4 regions of the Mameliella sp. LZ-28 genome follow, and region 3 is predicted to be linked to each of the others. Evidence: riboswitches for the same ligand, from Rfam matches in the RefSeq annotation. Region 3 holds a riboswitch; each other region holds the start of a gene.
What was found. A riboswitch is a leader RNA that binds a small molecule or an ion and turns the genes downstream of it on or off. The one in region 3 is predicted to bind cobalamin.
Positions count from the first base shown of each region.

Region 1: linked by a shared signal. The riboswitch ahead of G9Q80_RS10840 (hypothetical protein) and the one ahead of G9Q80_RS05315 (DUF4198 domain-containing protein) in region 3 are both predicted to bind cobalamin.
Region 2: linked by a shared signal. The riboswitch ahead of G9Q80_RS07290 ((2Fe-2S) ferredoxin domain-containing protein) and the one ahead of G9Q80_RS05315 (DUF4198 domain-containing protein) in region 3 are both predicted to bind cobalamin.
Region 4: linked by a shared signal. The riboswitch ahead of bluB (5,6-dimethylbenzimidazole synthase) and the one ahead of G9Q80_RS05315 (DUF4198 domain-containing protein) in region 3 are both predicted to bind cobalamin.

Region 1 is NZ_JAANYX010000012.1:51,487-54,931, forward strand. Features, by position in the region: gene G9Q80_RS10835 (mechanosensitive ion channel family protein) at 1-1,429, shown strand, start outside; gene G9Q80_RS10840 (hypothetical protein) at 1,450-1,752, opposite strand; cobalamin riboswitch at 1,869-2,072, opposite strand; partial or broken gene G9Q80_RS28575 (helix-turn-helix domain-containing protein) at 2,195-2,287, shown strand; gene G9Q80_RS28160 (LysR substrate-binding domain-containing protein) at 2,463-2,957, shown strand; gene G9Q80_RS10850 (hydantoinase/oxoprolinase family protein) at 3,028-3,445, shown strand, end outside.
Region 2 is NZ_JAANYX010000011.1:148,313-151,757, reverse strand. Features, by position in the region: gene G9Q80_RS07300 (FecCD family ABC transporter permease) at 1-954, opposite strand, end outside; gene G9Q80_RS07295 (ABC transporter substrate-binding protein) at 955-1,887, opposite strand; gene G9Q80_RS07290 ((2Fe-2S) ferredoxin domain-containing protein) at 1,874-2,593, opposite strand; cobalamin riboswitch at 2,685-2,896, opposite strand; gene G9Q80_RS07285 (benzoate/H(+) symporter BenE family transporter) at 3,105-3,445, shown strand, end outside.
Region 3 is NZ_JAANYX010000008.1:38,019-41,463, forward strand. Features, by position in the region: gene cbiQ (cobalt ECF transporter T component CbiQ) at 1-77, opposite strand, end outside; gene G9Q80_RS05305 (NikL family nickel/cobalt ECF transporter subunit) at 74-655, opposite strand; gene cbiM (cobalt transporter CbiM) at 652-1,269, opposite strand; gene G9Q80_RS05315 (DUF4198 domain-containing protein) at 1,276-2,073, opposite strand; cobalamin riboswitch at 2,202-2,404, opposite strand; gene G9Q80_RS05320 (D-lyxose/D-mannose family sugar isomerase) at 2,537-3,226, shown strand; gene G9Q80_RS05325 (aldo/keto reductase) at 3,292-3,445, shown strand, end outside.
Region 4 is NZ_JAANYX010000011.1:67,431-70,875, forward strand. Features, by position in the region: gene G9Q80_RS06940 (agmatinase) at 1-325, opposite strand, end outside; gene G9Q80_RS06945 (hypothetical protein) at 498-2,006, shown strand; cobalamin riboswitch at 2,105-2,283, shown strand; gene bluB (5,6-dimethylbenzimidazole synthase) at 2,328-3,023, shown strand; gene guaB (IMP dehydrogenase) at 3,107-3,445, shown strand, end outside.

The DNA of each region.
Region 1 (3,445 bases), on a different contig from region 3:
GCTGAACCTTGATCACGTCCCGCGTCAGTTGCGCCGGATCGAGGGCGCGCTGATGGCCGATTACCTGCGCCAGAGCATCGACCGGATCGGCTTTATCTACTGGCAGGAGATTCCCGACGATCCCAACCGCCCCCTGCCCTATGTCTATTATCGCCATCCGGTCGGCGACATCACCATCGCACCAACGGACATCCTCGACGGCGAGGGGCGCCCCATGGAGCGGCGCTGGCGTTTCTCGCGCGAGACGATGGCAGAGCTGCCAGACATCTACGCGGCCCTCGAAAAGATGCCCCTTGCTCCCGGCCTGACCACGCCGCCGCCCCTGTCACAGTTCTTTGCCACGCGGCAGGCGGTCCTTGCGCGTGCCGGCTGGCTGCAGGCCGAGGCCTGGGGACTGGAGACCTGGCAATGGCTGGGGGTCCTGACGTACCTGGGTGTCATGGCGCTGGTGCTGATGGCGGGATGGGCCGTCGCGCGCCGACTGGCAGGGCAGGATTCCTGGCAGGGACGCCTTGTAGGACAGTTGGCCGGCCCGGTCGGATTGATGGCCGCCGCCCTTCTGTTCCTTGACGCCAGCGAGCGGTTGGGCCTGACGTTGCGGGCTTTCGGCGCGGTGTCGGGCTTGTCCGCGATGCTGCTGATCCTGGCCAGCGCCGCGCTGGCCTACCGTGTCGTCTCGCTGATCTTTGGCGCGCTTATGGCCAAGGCGACCCAGACCCGTGCCTACACGGACGAAATCGTGCTGTCGCTGGCCCAGGGGCTGATGAAACTGTTGATCGTCGTCGGGGCGGTGATCGGCTGCGCCGATGTTGCCGGCCTGCCGTACGAGGGGGTCCTGACCGGTCTGGGGATCGGTGGCGTGGCCCTGGCCTTTGCCGCACGCGAAACCGTGTCCAACATCATAGGCGGCGCGATCCTTCTGTCGGACCGCCCCTTCCGCAAGGGCGACCTGGTCGAGGCAGCCAACACGCTGGCCGTGATCGAGACGGTGGGCCTGCGGTCGACGCGCCTGCGCAAGCTGGACGACACCCTGATGATCGTGCCCAACGCCCAGCTTTCGGACCAGGTGATATCCAACTGGGGCAGCCGGCGGAGGCGTCGCGTGCTGATGAAGATCGGCCTCACCTACGAAACCCCGCGTGCGCAACTGGAACAGTTCGTGGCGCGGCTGATGGAGATCTACCGCGATCAGCCGGAGGCCGAGACAGACAATGTGACCATCGGCATCAAGTCGCTTGGCCCCCACAGCATCGACATCGAGCTATGGGGGCACTTTCGCGTCTTCAGCTACGAGGCGCAGATCGCCGCGCAACAGGCGCTGATCCTCGACATCCTGTCCCTGGCCGAAGAGTTGGGCGTCAGCTTTGCCTATCCGACGCAGACCGTGCACCTGGCCGCGGACAATGGCGGGGTCCCGACCACGGCATAGACTGCGGCCAAAGGCTCCGGTCAGATCGACAACCGCCGTTTCCGGGCGCCTCCGCGCCTTTGCGGCTGTGGCAAGGGTAGATCCAGCGGCACCGCTGGACGGCGGATGGATTGGTGCAGCAGGTCGCAGAACACCGCCACCGCCGGATCCGTGCCGGCAAAGGGCTGGGCCCGCATCCAGGCACGCACAGCTTCTTCCTCGTAGCTTGCGCAGCCCGGCAGGCTGCCAAGCCATTGCATGTAGCCCATGCTTGCCAGTTCCCGGGCCCGTTCCGGTGTTTCGGCCCGTGTCTGTAAAAGGGTCAGCACCCGTTCGATCGTCATCGCGCCCTCCGCGCAAAGCTGGGGCGGGGATCATGGATCGGCGGCAGGACGGGCGGCAGGTTGCCATTCGTCTTTCGCGTCTCCGGGGCACCCCGCCCGGGTTGAGTGGCTTGGGCGCAGGGCGCCCGGCGATGGCAGGTCTCCTGACTTGCGGGTCAAGGCGCAGTCCCGAACCTTCCCGGGCCGTGCGGCCCAGTGGTCACTTCGGGATGGCTCGCCGCTTACAGTTGCGGGGGCAGTCGCGGATTTGGGGCATGGCCCCGCACCGCGTTCCCTTTTCAGACCGCGCGGACGCGGTCACCATCACAGGCCAAAGTGGCGCAGCATCTTGCCGCGGTCAAGCGGTTCGCGCCCCGGACCATCGCTTGTGCCAGAGCGTCGCAGGCGACAGACTGCGGGCGTGGGCCAGATCACCGTCAAACAACTCGAAGCCTTCGTGCAGGTGGCCGACCTGGCCAGTTTCCACCGCGCGGCGGAACGGCTGAACACCACGCAGCCCAATATCTCGACCCGGATTTCGGCGCTTGAATCGCTGCTGCGGCTGCGCCTTTTCAACCGCGATGCCGGGTCGCTCCGGCTGACGCCGACGGGGCGCAAGATACTGCCCCGCGCCCGGGCCGTGCTGACCGCGATGGACGGCTTCCTGGCCGCAGCCGGAGAGGATCATCTGTTCGAGGGCGTGCTGCGCCTCGGCGTGACAGAGATGATCTGTGCACAGCTGGCTGGGTCCATTCCTGCGCGTCCTCAAGGACCGGTTTCCGGCCATCGACGTGGAACTGACCGTGGACCTCTCGGCCAGCCTTTCGCCGTCGCTGTTCAGCCGGGGGCTGGACCTGACGCTGCAAAGCGGGCCGTTCGGACGGCAGATCTCGGGCGGCGTGGACCTCGGCGAGTTTCCGCAGGTCTGGGTCGCGGCGCCGGGGCTGGGCTTGCAGGGTCGCGCGTTGAGCCTGCGCGACATCGCGCGGCACCCGGTGCTGACCCATGCGCACGGCACCCTGCCCATCGAGCAGTTGCGCGACCATATCGCGACCAGGCGGCTGGTGCCACTGCGTTACCTCTGGGTGCCGGACCCACTGCGATTTCGCGCACGCTACGACGCCGGTCTGGCGCCCTCCTATGTCATGCGCGCGGCGGAACTGGCGCAAGAGGTGGCCCGGGCGCATCTGGAGGCGGCCGAGGATCAGGAAAAGCGATCCTCTTGATCCGATCAAATAATTGGATTGCATTGCGGTGGCTCGCTAGGTTTCCCGGTATCGCTGACAGGAGCCTTTCATGCCCGAACCACAGTATCGCCTTGGCGTCGACATCGGCGGCACCTTCACCGACGTGGTGCTGGAAGGACCGGATGGGCTGACCTCGACCAAGGTGCTGACCACCTACGCCGCTCCGGAAGAGGCCATTGTCGAGGGGCTGCACCGGGTCTGTGACCTGGCGGGCGTGGGGCCCGGGCGGATTTCCCAGGTGATCCACGGCACGACTTTGGCCACCAATGCCCTGATCGAGCGGCGCGGCGCGAAAACCGCGTTGGTCACGACCGAGGGCTTTCGCGACGTGATCGAGATGCGCACCGAAAGCCGGTTCGAGCAATACGACCTGAACCTCGTGCTGCCCGAGCCTCTCCTGCCCCGCAACCGGCGATACACGCTGCGCGAACGCATGGACGCGGATGGCGGCGTGCTGATCCCGCTGG
Region 2 (3,445 bases), on a different contig from region 3:
CAGCGCCAGCAACACCCCAAGCGGCAGTTCCTCGGGCGCCAGAAGCACCCGGCACAGCAGATCGACGGCGATCAGGACCACCGCGCCAAGGGCCATCGTCAGGGGCAGCAGAACCCGGTGCCGGGCACCGGTCAGCAGCCGCGCCATATGCGGCACGATCAGACCGACAAAGCCGACGATCCCCGCCACCGACACCGCCAGCCCGGTCAAGAGCACCGTCGCCACGAAGATCAACAGCCGGATGCGGCCGATGCGAAACCCAAGCGCCTGCGCCCGTTCCTCGCCCAGCAGGGTCGCGTCCAGCGCGTTTGCGTTGCGCAGGGCGACCGCCCCAACCACGACAAGACTCAGGCCCAGCATCGGCACCTCATGCCATTGCGTGCCCGCCGCCGTCCCCATCAGCCAGCCCATCGCGTTGCGGGTGGCGTGCGGATCACCGACATAGAGGAAAAAGGCCGTCAGCGACTGGAACATCAGCGACACGGCGACACCTGCAAGGATCACCACCAGAGGGTCGGGCATCCTGCCGCGTCTCTGCGACAGGCCAATGGTCATGAAAAAGGCCAGCGCCGCCCCGAGAAAGGCGATGAGCGGCACGCCAAGCCGGTCGGTCATGCCCGTGGGCAGCCAGATGATCGCCGCCACCGCAGCGGCCGAGGCGCCCGACGACAGCCCCATCAGGTAGGGGTCTGCCATCGGATTGCGCAGGGCCGTCTGCATCAGCGCCCCTGCCAGGGCCAGCCCGGCCCCGATCAGCCCCACCGCCAGGACGCGCGGTATGCGCCACTGCCAGACGATCAGGGACAGTCCTCGCGGGGCGGTCTCATCCCGCATCAGGATGGCAAACCGGTCGGCCCAGGAGATCTGGGCCGTGCCCCAAAGGACACCGGCCAGGGCCACGAACAGCAGCCCCCCAAGGGTCGCGACCAACAGGATCGGAAACCGGGCGGGCACTTAGTCCAATGCCTTGAGCTGCGCATTCACACGCTCGACCCCATCGGCGAAGCGCATGCCAAGCAGGGTCTCCGAGAAGGGCACGACCACGTAGCGACCGTTCCTGACCGCCGACAGCTCTGCCAGTACCGGATCGTTTTCCAGGTAGGCCCGTTTGTCCGCAGCAGTAGACCAATCCGCCTCGATCAGCAGGATCACCTCGGGATCGGCGGCGACGACGCGTTCCCACGAAAGGTCGATCCAGGTGCCATGAACCTCGGAACTGATGCTGTGCAGGCCGGCAGTACGGGCCAGCAGCGCCGGGCCGCCGCAACAGCCGATGGAATAGGGCGTATCCGTCCCGCTGTCATAGATGAACGCGGTCCGGCCACCGCCCGCCGGGTCATTCTGAACCGCGTCGATGCGCGCCCGGGTTTCGGCGATCAGCGCGTCGGCACGGTCCGCCACGCCAAAGATGTCACCGATCACCTCGATGTCGCGCAGGATCGGGGCCTGTGTCAGGGGAACGTCCTTCGGATGCGCGGCCTTGCAGGAGGCATCGGCCAGATAGGTGCCCACCCCCAGGTCATGCCACTTTTGCGCGGCACCCAGGTTGTCCTCGGAAAAGGCGGAACCGAATCCCGCGAACAGGAAGTCAGGCTCTTGCGCAAGGACGACCTCGGCGGCGGGGTATTTCTCTGCCAGCACGGGCACGCTGTCATAGGCCGCTCCCCATTGCTCGGGGATGGCGTCGTCCATGTAGGCGGTTCCGACCATCCGGTCCTGCAGGCCAAGCGCCAGCATGACCTCGGTGGCCTGCTGGTTGAGCGTGATCGCCCGGCTGGGGGGCGCGTCATAGGTAAAGGACGCGCCGCAGCTTTCGACAGTCACCGGGTCCGCTACAGCCGCTCCGGCGGCCATTGCAAGGACGAAACTGAGTTTAAACGGGTTCATGGGTGTCTCCGGTCCTGTGAATCAAAAGATGTCGGGGGATTGCGCCGGCGCCGATCGCCTTGGTGACGACCGCGCGAACATCGGCCACGTCGGTCACCCGGTACCAATGGCCTTCGGGGTAGTGCACGATCACCGGGCCGGCGTTGCAGGGAAACAGGCAACCGGTCGTCGTCACGAGGCAGTCGGCGCTGACGCCCGCCCGGCGCAGTTCGGCCTTGAGAACATCGGCCAGATGAGGCGCGTCCTTGAGGTGGCAACGCGGACCGGCACAGACCAGCAGGTGATGGCGAAACTCCGGCGGCGCATCCCAGCCCTTGCCCAACTCGCCGTCCGGCAAAGGGGCGATGCGCGATGCCGGGACCCGCGCCCGCGCGGCATTCCGCACCAAGCCGGCGTCTTCCTCTGCCGGGCGCGCAAAAAACAGCTCGGGCGCCGCTTCGCCGCGCTTGTGCAACCAGCTTGCCGCCGCCCCGGGCAGCCACCGTTCCAGGCTTTGTGAAAACGGCAAGCCGATGGGCCGCAGCTGAATCCGGCTGGCGCCCTCGGCGGCAAGGGCGTCCAGCACCCGCCAGAGGTTCTGCCCCTCGCCTTCGAGACGCAGGGCGACCGCATGGCACGGGGCTTCCTGAACCAGAGCATCGGCCAGCTTGCGGAACCGGGTGGCGCTGACGTAACTCGCTGAAATCAGGAATACATATGCGTCCATGCCCAGCCCTCGTTCAGAGGAAACAGGCAAGCGCACGGGACCGGGCCCTGTGGAACTGTCATCTTGTCCTCCTCGGGCCCGCCGCCCGATTGGTTGCGATCAATTGATGGCAGGTCTCCTGACTCGCGGATCAAAGCGCGCCGTCCCTTCCCGGATCGCAGTCGATCCAGTGGATTGACGGGTTGCTCACCGCTTACAGTTGCGGGGGCAGTCACGGAATTGAGAGAGGTCTCTCGCACCGTGTTCCCTTTTCAGCCGCTCCGGGGTTGACCCGAACGCAGCACCATCGCCGCAACTGGTGACATGGAAAACCATCACTGTCCAGAACCTTCGCCGCCCCGTCGCGGAAACCGGCCGGCAGTCATGTCCCTGCGCGCGGCAGGGTCGCCGTCGCTGTCACGGGGACGATTTTCGCGGTGAACCGCCCTGCGTTCCGAAGATGTCTGATCTGGAGGTTCGCGCCATCCTCGGTCAAGTAGGGAGCGCGAGTCAGGCAGCAGTGGACCCTTTCATGATCAAGGATTTTTCGTTTTCGGCACTCAACATGGGGGTGTTGGCCACCTTCGTCGGCTATGCGGCCTCCTTTGCGATCGTTCTGGCCGGGCTGACGGCAATGGGCGCCTCGGAGACCCAGGCCGCGACCGGCCTGTTCTTTGCGACCATCGGCATGGGGATCTGCAGTATCTGGCTGCCCATCGTCACGCGCACCCCCGCCGCGGTTGCCTGGTCGACACCCGGCGCCGCCTTTCTTGCGGCAACGGCGATGCTGGCCGGAGGGTTCGGCGAGGCGGTAGGTGCCCTGATCATCTGCGCCCTGCTGATCGTCCTGACAGGGGTCATCCCCGGCCTGGG
Region 3 (3,445 bases):
GCGGCGATGGGGCCGGGGCCGCGGCGGGGGCCGTCACCGGGCAGGGCGGCGCTGGTGTTCGACAGGATATGCGTCACGCCCCGGCCTGCGATTTGAGCTGGCGCCGGGCGGCGATGTAGAAGCCCAGCCCGAAGAGCCCGAGGATATAGCCCATGCCGCCGAGGATCGTCTGCAGGTCGTTCTTTTCACGGTAGGCGGCGATCTCGCGGCGCAGGGGGCGCATCTCGTCGCGGACGATGCGGGCAATCTCGGCCCGGTCGGCATCCGACAGCGCCACGCCGGGGGCGGCGGGCGCCGTCGTGGGGGCGGGCGCTGCGGGTTCGGGCGCGGCGACACCCAGGATGCGGGCGACCTCTTCGGCGGGCATGGTGACATTGGCCAGGTGCCCGGCGCCGAGGTCCGAGCGGAAGGTATGGGCGACGGGTTCGGTCGGCGTGTAGATGAAAAACCCGTCGGCGTCGGTCACGGTCTCGCCCAGCAGCGTGCCGTCGGGGCCATAGACCTCGACCGGCTGGTCGGTGGCCATGTCGCCGTTGGAAAAGCCGATTTCGCCCTCGATGGCGCTGCCGGAGGGGAAGACGGCGGCGATCACCTTGTGAGCCAGTGCCGGGACGGGCAGGGCCAGCAGGCAGAGGACAAGCGCCAGCCGGATCATGCCTCGGCCTCCTTCATCGACAGGAAAAGGTCCGGTTTGACTTTGCGCGCCAGCAGGACCGCAAAGCCGGTCAACAGGCCCTCGATGACCATGATCGGCAGGTGGGCGACAAAGACAAGGTGCGCGACGGCGAGGAATTCGTCGCCCGAGAACATCAGCGAGAGGGCGACGAAGAGCGTCGTCAGGGCGGTGGCGCAGGCGCCGCCGATGCCGCCCCAGATCGCCGCCCCGACAGGACCGCCGCGCAGGATCAGCGGGCGGAAGACCAGCCCGACGAGGACCGCCGCAAGGGCGATATTGACGGTGTTCACCCCCAGCACGGTCAGCCCGCCAAAGCCGAAAAAGACCGCCTGCAGCACCAGTCCGACGAAAAGCGCCGGGAAGGCGGCCCAGCCGAGGATCAACCCGGCCAGACCGTTGAGGATGAGATGCACCGACGACGGACCCACGGGCACATGGATCAGCGAGGTCACGAAGAAACTGGCCGAAAGCACCCCGGCCGCCGGGATACGGTCCAGCGGCAGGGCGCGCAGGCCAAGGGCGATGCCCCCTGCCGCCGCCACCGCGCCGCCGATGACGACCGGGTTCGAGAGGGCTCCGTCGACGATGTGCATCTTGGGTTACTCCAGTTCCCAGGCGCGGATCCAGAGGACCGCGTCCTGGCTCAGCTCCTTGCCCTCATGTTCGGTCACCGGACCGGCGCCAAGGGCGGCAAAGCCCCAGTACCCGGCCTTGGGGATGCCGAAGGTGAAATAGCCGTTGGCGTCCGAGATCGCCACGACGGCCCCTCCGGGCGGCGGGCTGGCCACGGGGGCGGTGGCCGAGGATCCGTCCATGTCCGGTTCGGCCGCCATGTACTCGATCTCGATTTCCGCGCCGGCAACGGGTTCACCATTGGCCAGCACCTGCCCGGTGAAGGTGGACCCGGCGATGATGTTGTAGGGCTTGTTCAGGGGCAGGATCTCTGTGGGCAGGCCCACGGGCGCCATCCAGTCGGTCGGCAGCGTGTTGCGGTTCAGCACGGACTTGGTGAACTGCTGGATGTACTTGTCCTCGGATTCCTCGAAATAGGGCTGGGGCACCGTCACCAGCACATAGTCGCCAGACCGTTTCACCGGGACCGAACCGAGGAAGGCGGCAGCGGAATTGCTGGCGCCGGTAAAGGTGATCGGCTGCAGCGTGTCCATCAGGTCGGTCTTTTCGCCGCGATGAATGACATAGAACTCCTGCGGGCGCTCCAGGTCCATGACATGGCCGTTTTCGAAGGGGTGCCAGAACACCAGCTTGACCGGCACGTCACCGGGACGGTCGATCAGCGCGTCGGTGGTGTATTCCAGCAGGAAATGCGCGGGTGCCGCCGTGGGCAACGCCAGGAGCGCGCCAACAAGGGCCTGTTTTCCGAGGGTAAAAAAAGTCACTGATATCGTCCTTGTCCAGTCTGCGCCATCCCCGGCGCAATGCGGTGGAGACGTGGGACAAGGCGGCCGGGGTCCGAACAGGACACAGGCCAGACGCTCACCCCGACGTCCGGTGGAGCCGTGGCCATCTGGGCCGCGGGTGTCCGGCAGGTCTCCTGACTCGCGGGTCGTTGCCTGGGCCTGCCTTCCCGGATTGCTCCAGTGGCGTCTTGGCCCGGCTCTCCGCTTACAGTTGCGGGGGCAGTTGCCGGATTGGCGCGGATGCGCCGCACGGCATTCCCTCTTTCCCCCGGAAAGTCGCCTTTCCGGGACCGGTCACGGTTCTGTGTGTGACAGGTTCGCCAATGCGGGGCAATGGTCAAAGTGACATGCGCGGTCCCTCGTTCGGGTAGTTGGTTGACGGAACCGAGTCGGTGGCGGATAGCTGTCACAAAGCCGCTATCGCTAACGGGAGGACTGGGGCATGAAACGGTCACGCATCAACGCCATCATGACGGAGGCGGACGAGATGATCCGCCGCCACGGGTTCACCCTGCCGCCCTTTGCGCAATGGTCGCCAGAGGCCTTCGTGGCGCAGGCGGGCGCGGCGCGGCATGTCATCGACTCTCGTTGTGGTTGGGACATCACCGACTATGGCGCCGGGCGCTATGACGAGATGGGGCTGTTCCTGTTCACCCTGCGCAACGGGCTGCTGTCGGACCTGACCTCGGGGCGGGGGATGTGCTACGCGGAAAAGCTGCTGATCTCGAAACAGGACCAGCTTTCGCCGATGCACACCCATGTCATCAAGGCCGAGGACATCATCAACCGGGGCGGCGCGACACTGGTGGTGGAGCTGTACGGATCTGACGACCAGGGCGATTTCGCCGAGGATCGCGGCGGCACCGTGATGTGCGACGGGATCGTGCACGACTATGTGGCGGGCGAAAAGCTGCAACTGGCGCCGGGCGAAAGCGTGACCCTGCGGCCCGGCGACTGGCACGCCTTCTGGGGCGAGGGCGGCGACGTGCTGATCGGCGAGGTCAGCACCGTGAACGACGACGAGACCGACAACATCTTTCGTGAACCGATCGGGCGCTTTTCCGACATCGAGGAGGACGAGGCGCCGCTGCACCTGCTGGTCAGCGACTACAAGGCCTGGCTGGGGGCCTGAGGCCGGGACTTGCCAATGCGGGAGGCGGGCGCCACTCTGCGCCCGTCGGCAAGAGGGGGCAGGACATGCTGAGACGGGCACTAGGACAGGGCGGGCCGGAGGTATCGGCGCTGGGCATCGGGGCGATGTCCTTTGCGGGCTTTTACGGCGCGGTGAGCGAGGACGAGAGCCACGCGGTGCTGGATGCGGCGCTGGACGCCGGGGTCGATCACATCGACA
Region 4 (3,445 bases), on a different contig from region 3:
TATTGGCGTGGCTGGTTACGGTGTCGGTGTGGACGATGTCGGCATCGCCCATGTCGACCAGCCGCACACCGTCCAGATAGGTCACGTCTTCCTCGTGGTCATAGGCGCCCGCGTGGCCGAAGCTGAACAGGGTCGAGGCCTCTCGCACGCCGCGCGGGCCGAACCGTGCCCCGGCGCGCCATTGCGTGCCCGCGTCGAAAGGGGCGCCAAGGATTGCCGCATCGGCCTGCAGGCTGGACCAGTCGGGCTGGTAGGGGGCCCTGGCAAAGGTGCAGATGCCGGTGAACGGAAGGTTCAGCCGACCGGATTCGTAACCGTGACTCATGAGGCTCTCCTTGATTGGCGCCAGCCTAGTCGGAGGGGCGCGCGCAACAAGGGGCATTGCGCGTCGAGGGTCGAATAATCGCTAAGGTTGATAAGTTCCTCTTGAGTACACGTTGCAATGCCTTACCCTGCGTAATGTGGATACAATCTTTGATTGCACTGGAGGGACTGAAATGAACTCGTTTAACAAGAGTCGGCCGTTGTTGGCCTTGGCGCTGGCAGGGCTGCCGCTGACGGCCCTGGCGCAGGACTATGGCGTCGACATGCCTGCGGAACCCGCGCCGGGTGTCCGCTTCCCGACGCCCGAGGCCGAGATCGACGCCTGGATCCGGGCGGAGCCGCAAAACAGTGACGCGATCCATGCCCACGCCTGGGGGATCTGGGCCGGACTGACGAAACCTGTCGAGGGGGAGGGCGCCTATGCCCGGCTGACCTATCAGACCTGGCTGACCAAGGCGGATGTGATCGACGTCTTCACCGGCGAGTCACCCGTAGATCAGTTCCGGCTGGGCGAATCGAACCAGATGTTCAAGCACGGGCTGGTGGACGGTTTCCTGGCCAACGCCGCGCAGGAAAAGAAGGACGGGACCGAGCCGGTTAAAAATGCCGCGGGGATCATCGTCAATACAGATGTGTTGGAAAACGTGGCCTACAGCCCGCCCTCGGCGCAATACCTGCTGGACACCGGCACAGGTAAACCGGAGGTGCTGGACCGGCTGCTAGAACAGGGCGACAAGGTGCGCTTTCCCGATGCGGCGGTGAACGTCAAGCCGGTCTACAAGCTGATCACCGATGATCGCATCACCGAGTGGACCGGCGCGGATGGCCAGACCCGCAGGCTGTACGCCTTCACCGCCTGGCCCGGAGAGCCGGACCTGGCCAACTGGACCCCGGATATGAAACAGGGCGGCTATCCAGAGACGCTCTGGCAGCAATGCGTCTATGTCGATCTCGACCTCGAGGGGCCGACAACCTCGACCGGGGTCGACGTGAACTGCAAGAGCCCGTCCGAGGGGAACATCTATTCCGTCGATGATTTTATCGCCGTGGACCTGAAAAAAGAGGATGCCGCTTTCGTCAACAAGTCGACGGGGGACAGCCGCGACCTGACCGACGGAGAGACCTCTATCGCTCTGCTGGTGGCCATGCATGTCACCTCTCGCGAGACGACGCAGTGGACCTGGCAGACCTTCTGGTGGGAGGCGGACGCCGCCCGGCCCAACACGCCCTCAAGTGCAGCGGTGGCATCGGCCCGGCCCGATACGTTGACCACACAGGCGGCGCATTACGCGATGGCGCCGGCCTATTCGATGCTGGTGCCGGCCCAGCCGCTAGTCGGCGGCAAGAACGTGGGCGCGCTGGTGACGGCCTTCAATCCATACCTGGAGGCCGGTTTCGGCACGCCGGTCATCGGGATCACCGAGACGGTGCAGATCCCGGACGGCGCGGGTGGCTGGACCACGACGACGACCGACATGGGCATCCAGACCAACTGCATGACCTGCCACGGCCTTGCGGCCTGGGGCGGACGTGGCACGGGCTATGCCGCGAATTTCTACGTTCCGCGCGATTACTGGGTGTTCGACACGGCGCTGGACGTGGATTTCGCCTGGTCGGTGCAGGCCATCGGCGAGGCTGTCGAGAAGGCGGAAAAGAAAAAGGCCGACGCGGCGTCAGAGTGACCGGGTCTTGACCGTCATGGATCGTTGCAGGCGCCCCTTTGGGCGCCTGTTTCGCGTTCCGGGGACAGAATCAGCGATTGCCCCGTCGGCCCGCCTGTCGCATTCTGCGTCCGTCAGGTGCCTCGCGAGGGGAGAATCGGGAAGCCGGTGCAAGACCGGCGCGGGCCCGCCGCTGTAAGGGGGATGGAGCGGACAGATGCCACTGGGGGCAGCCCCGGGAAGGCGTCCGCCCCGGCAGACCCCAAGCCAGAAGACCGGCCTGACGGCATCGACCGGCGCCTTGGACAGCGTCCGGTCATTGTCATTTTGCGGAGCCGAAGAATGCCCGATTCCCCAGTTGCGCCCGAAAAAGCGCGCAAGTTTGCCGCCTGCGAGCGCCAGGCGCTTTATGACGTCATCAATGCGCGCCGGGATGTGCGCAACGAATTCCTGCCCGATCCGATCTGCCCTGCGATGCTGCGCCGCGTGCTGGAGGCCGCCCACGCGGCACCTTCGGTTGGCTTCATGCAGCCCTGGAACTTTCTCCTGATCCGCGATCCGGCCCGTCGGTGCGCGGTTCACGCCGCCTTTGAACAGGCCAATGCCGAGGCCGAGGCCATGTTCGATAGCGAGAAGCGAAGCCAATACGCCGCGCTGAAGCTCGAAGGCATCCTGAAGGCGCCGCTGAACATCGCCGTGACCTGTGACCGGACACGCGGGGGCAAGGTGGTGCTGGGGCGCACGCACAACCGCGACATGGACCTGTATTCCACGGTTTGCGCGGTGCAGAACCTCTGGCTGGCGGCGCGGGCCGAGGGGCTGGGCGTCGGCTGGGTCAGCATCTTTCGACAAGAGGACCTGCGGGCGTTGTTGAACTTGCCCGACCATGTCGAGGTTGTCGCCTATCTTTGCGTCGGTCATATCGAAGAATCCTTTGCCCAGCCGGAACTGCAGGCGCGGGGCTGGCGCCGTCGTCTGGATCTGGATGACTTGATCATGGAAGACCGATGGCCGGGCACGCATGGGGCAGGGGGGTGAGACGCGGTGCCGCGCGCTCTTTCCTTTCCCCGCTGCCCGTGCGATAGGGACGCGCCAACCGATCCCTCCCAAGGAGTGCCCCAATGGAGATTCGCGAGGCCCTGACCTTCGATGACGTCCTGCTTGTTCCCGCGGCCTCGAGCGTGTTGCCGTCGACGGCAGACACACGGACGCAAGTGACCAAGTCGATTGCGTTGAACATCCCCCTTCTGAGTTCCGCGATGGACACCGTCACCGAAAGCCGGATGGCGATCACGATGGCGCAGGCCGGCGGCATCGGGGTGATCCACAAGAACCTCGGGATCGAGGAGCAGGCGCGCGAAGTGCGGCGGGTCAAGCGGTTCGAGAGCGGCATCGTCTACAACCCCGTCACCCTGCGCCCGGACCAGACCCTGGGCGACGCGCGGATGCTGACCGAACGC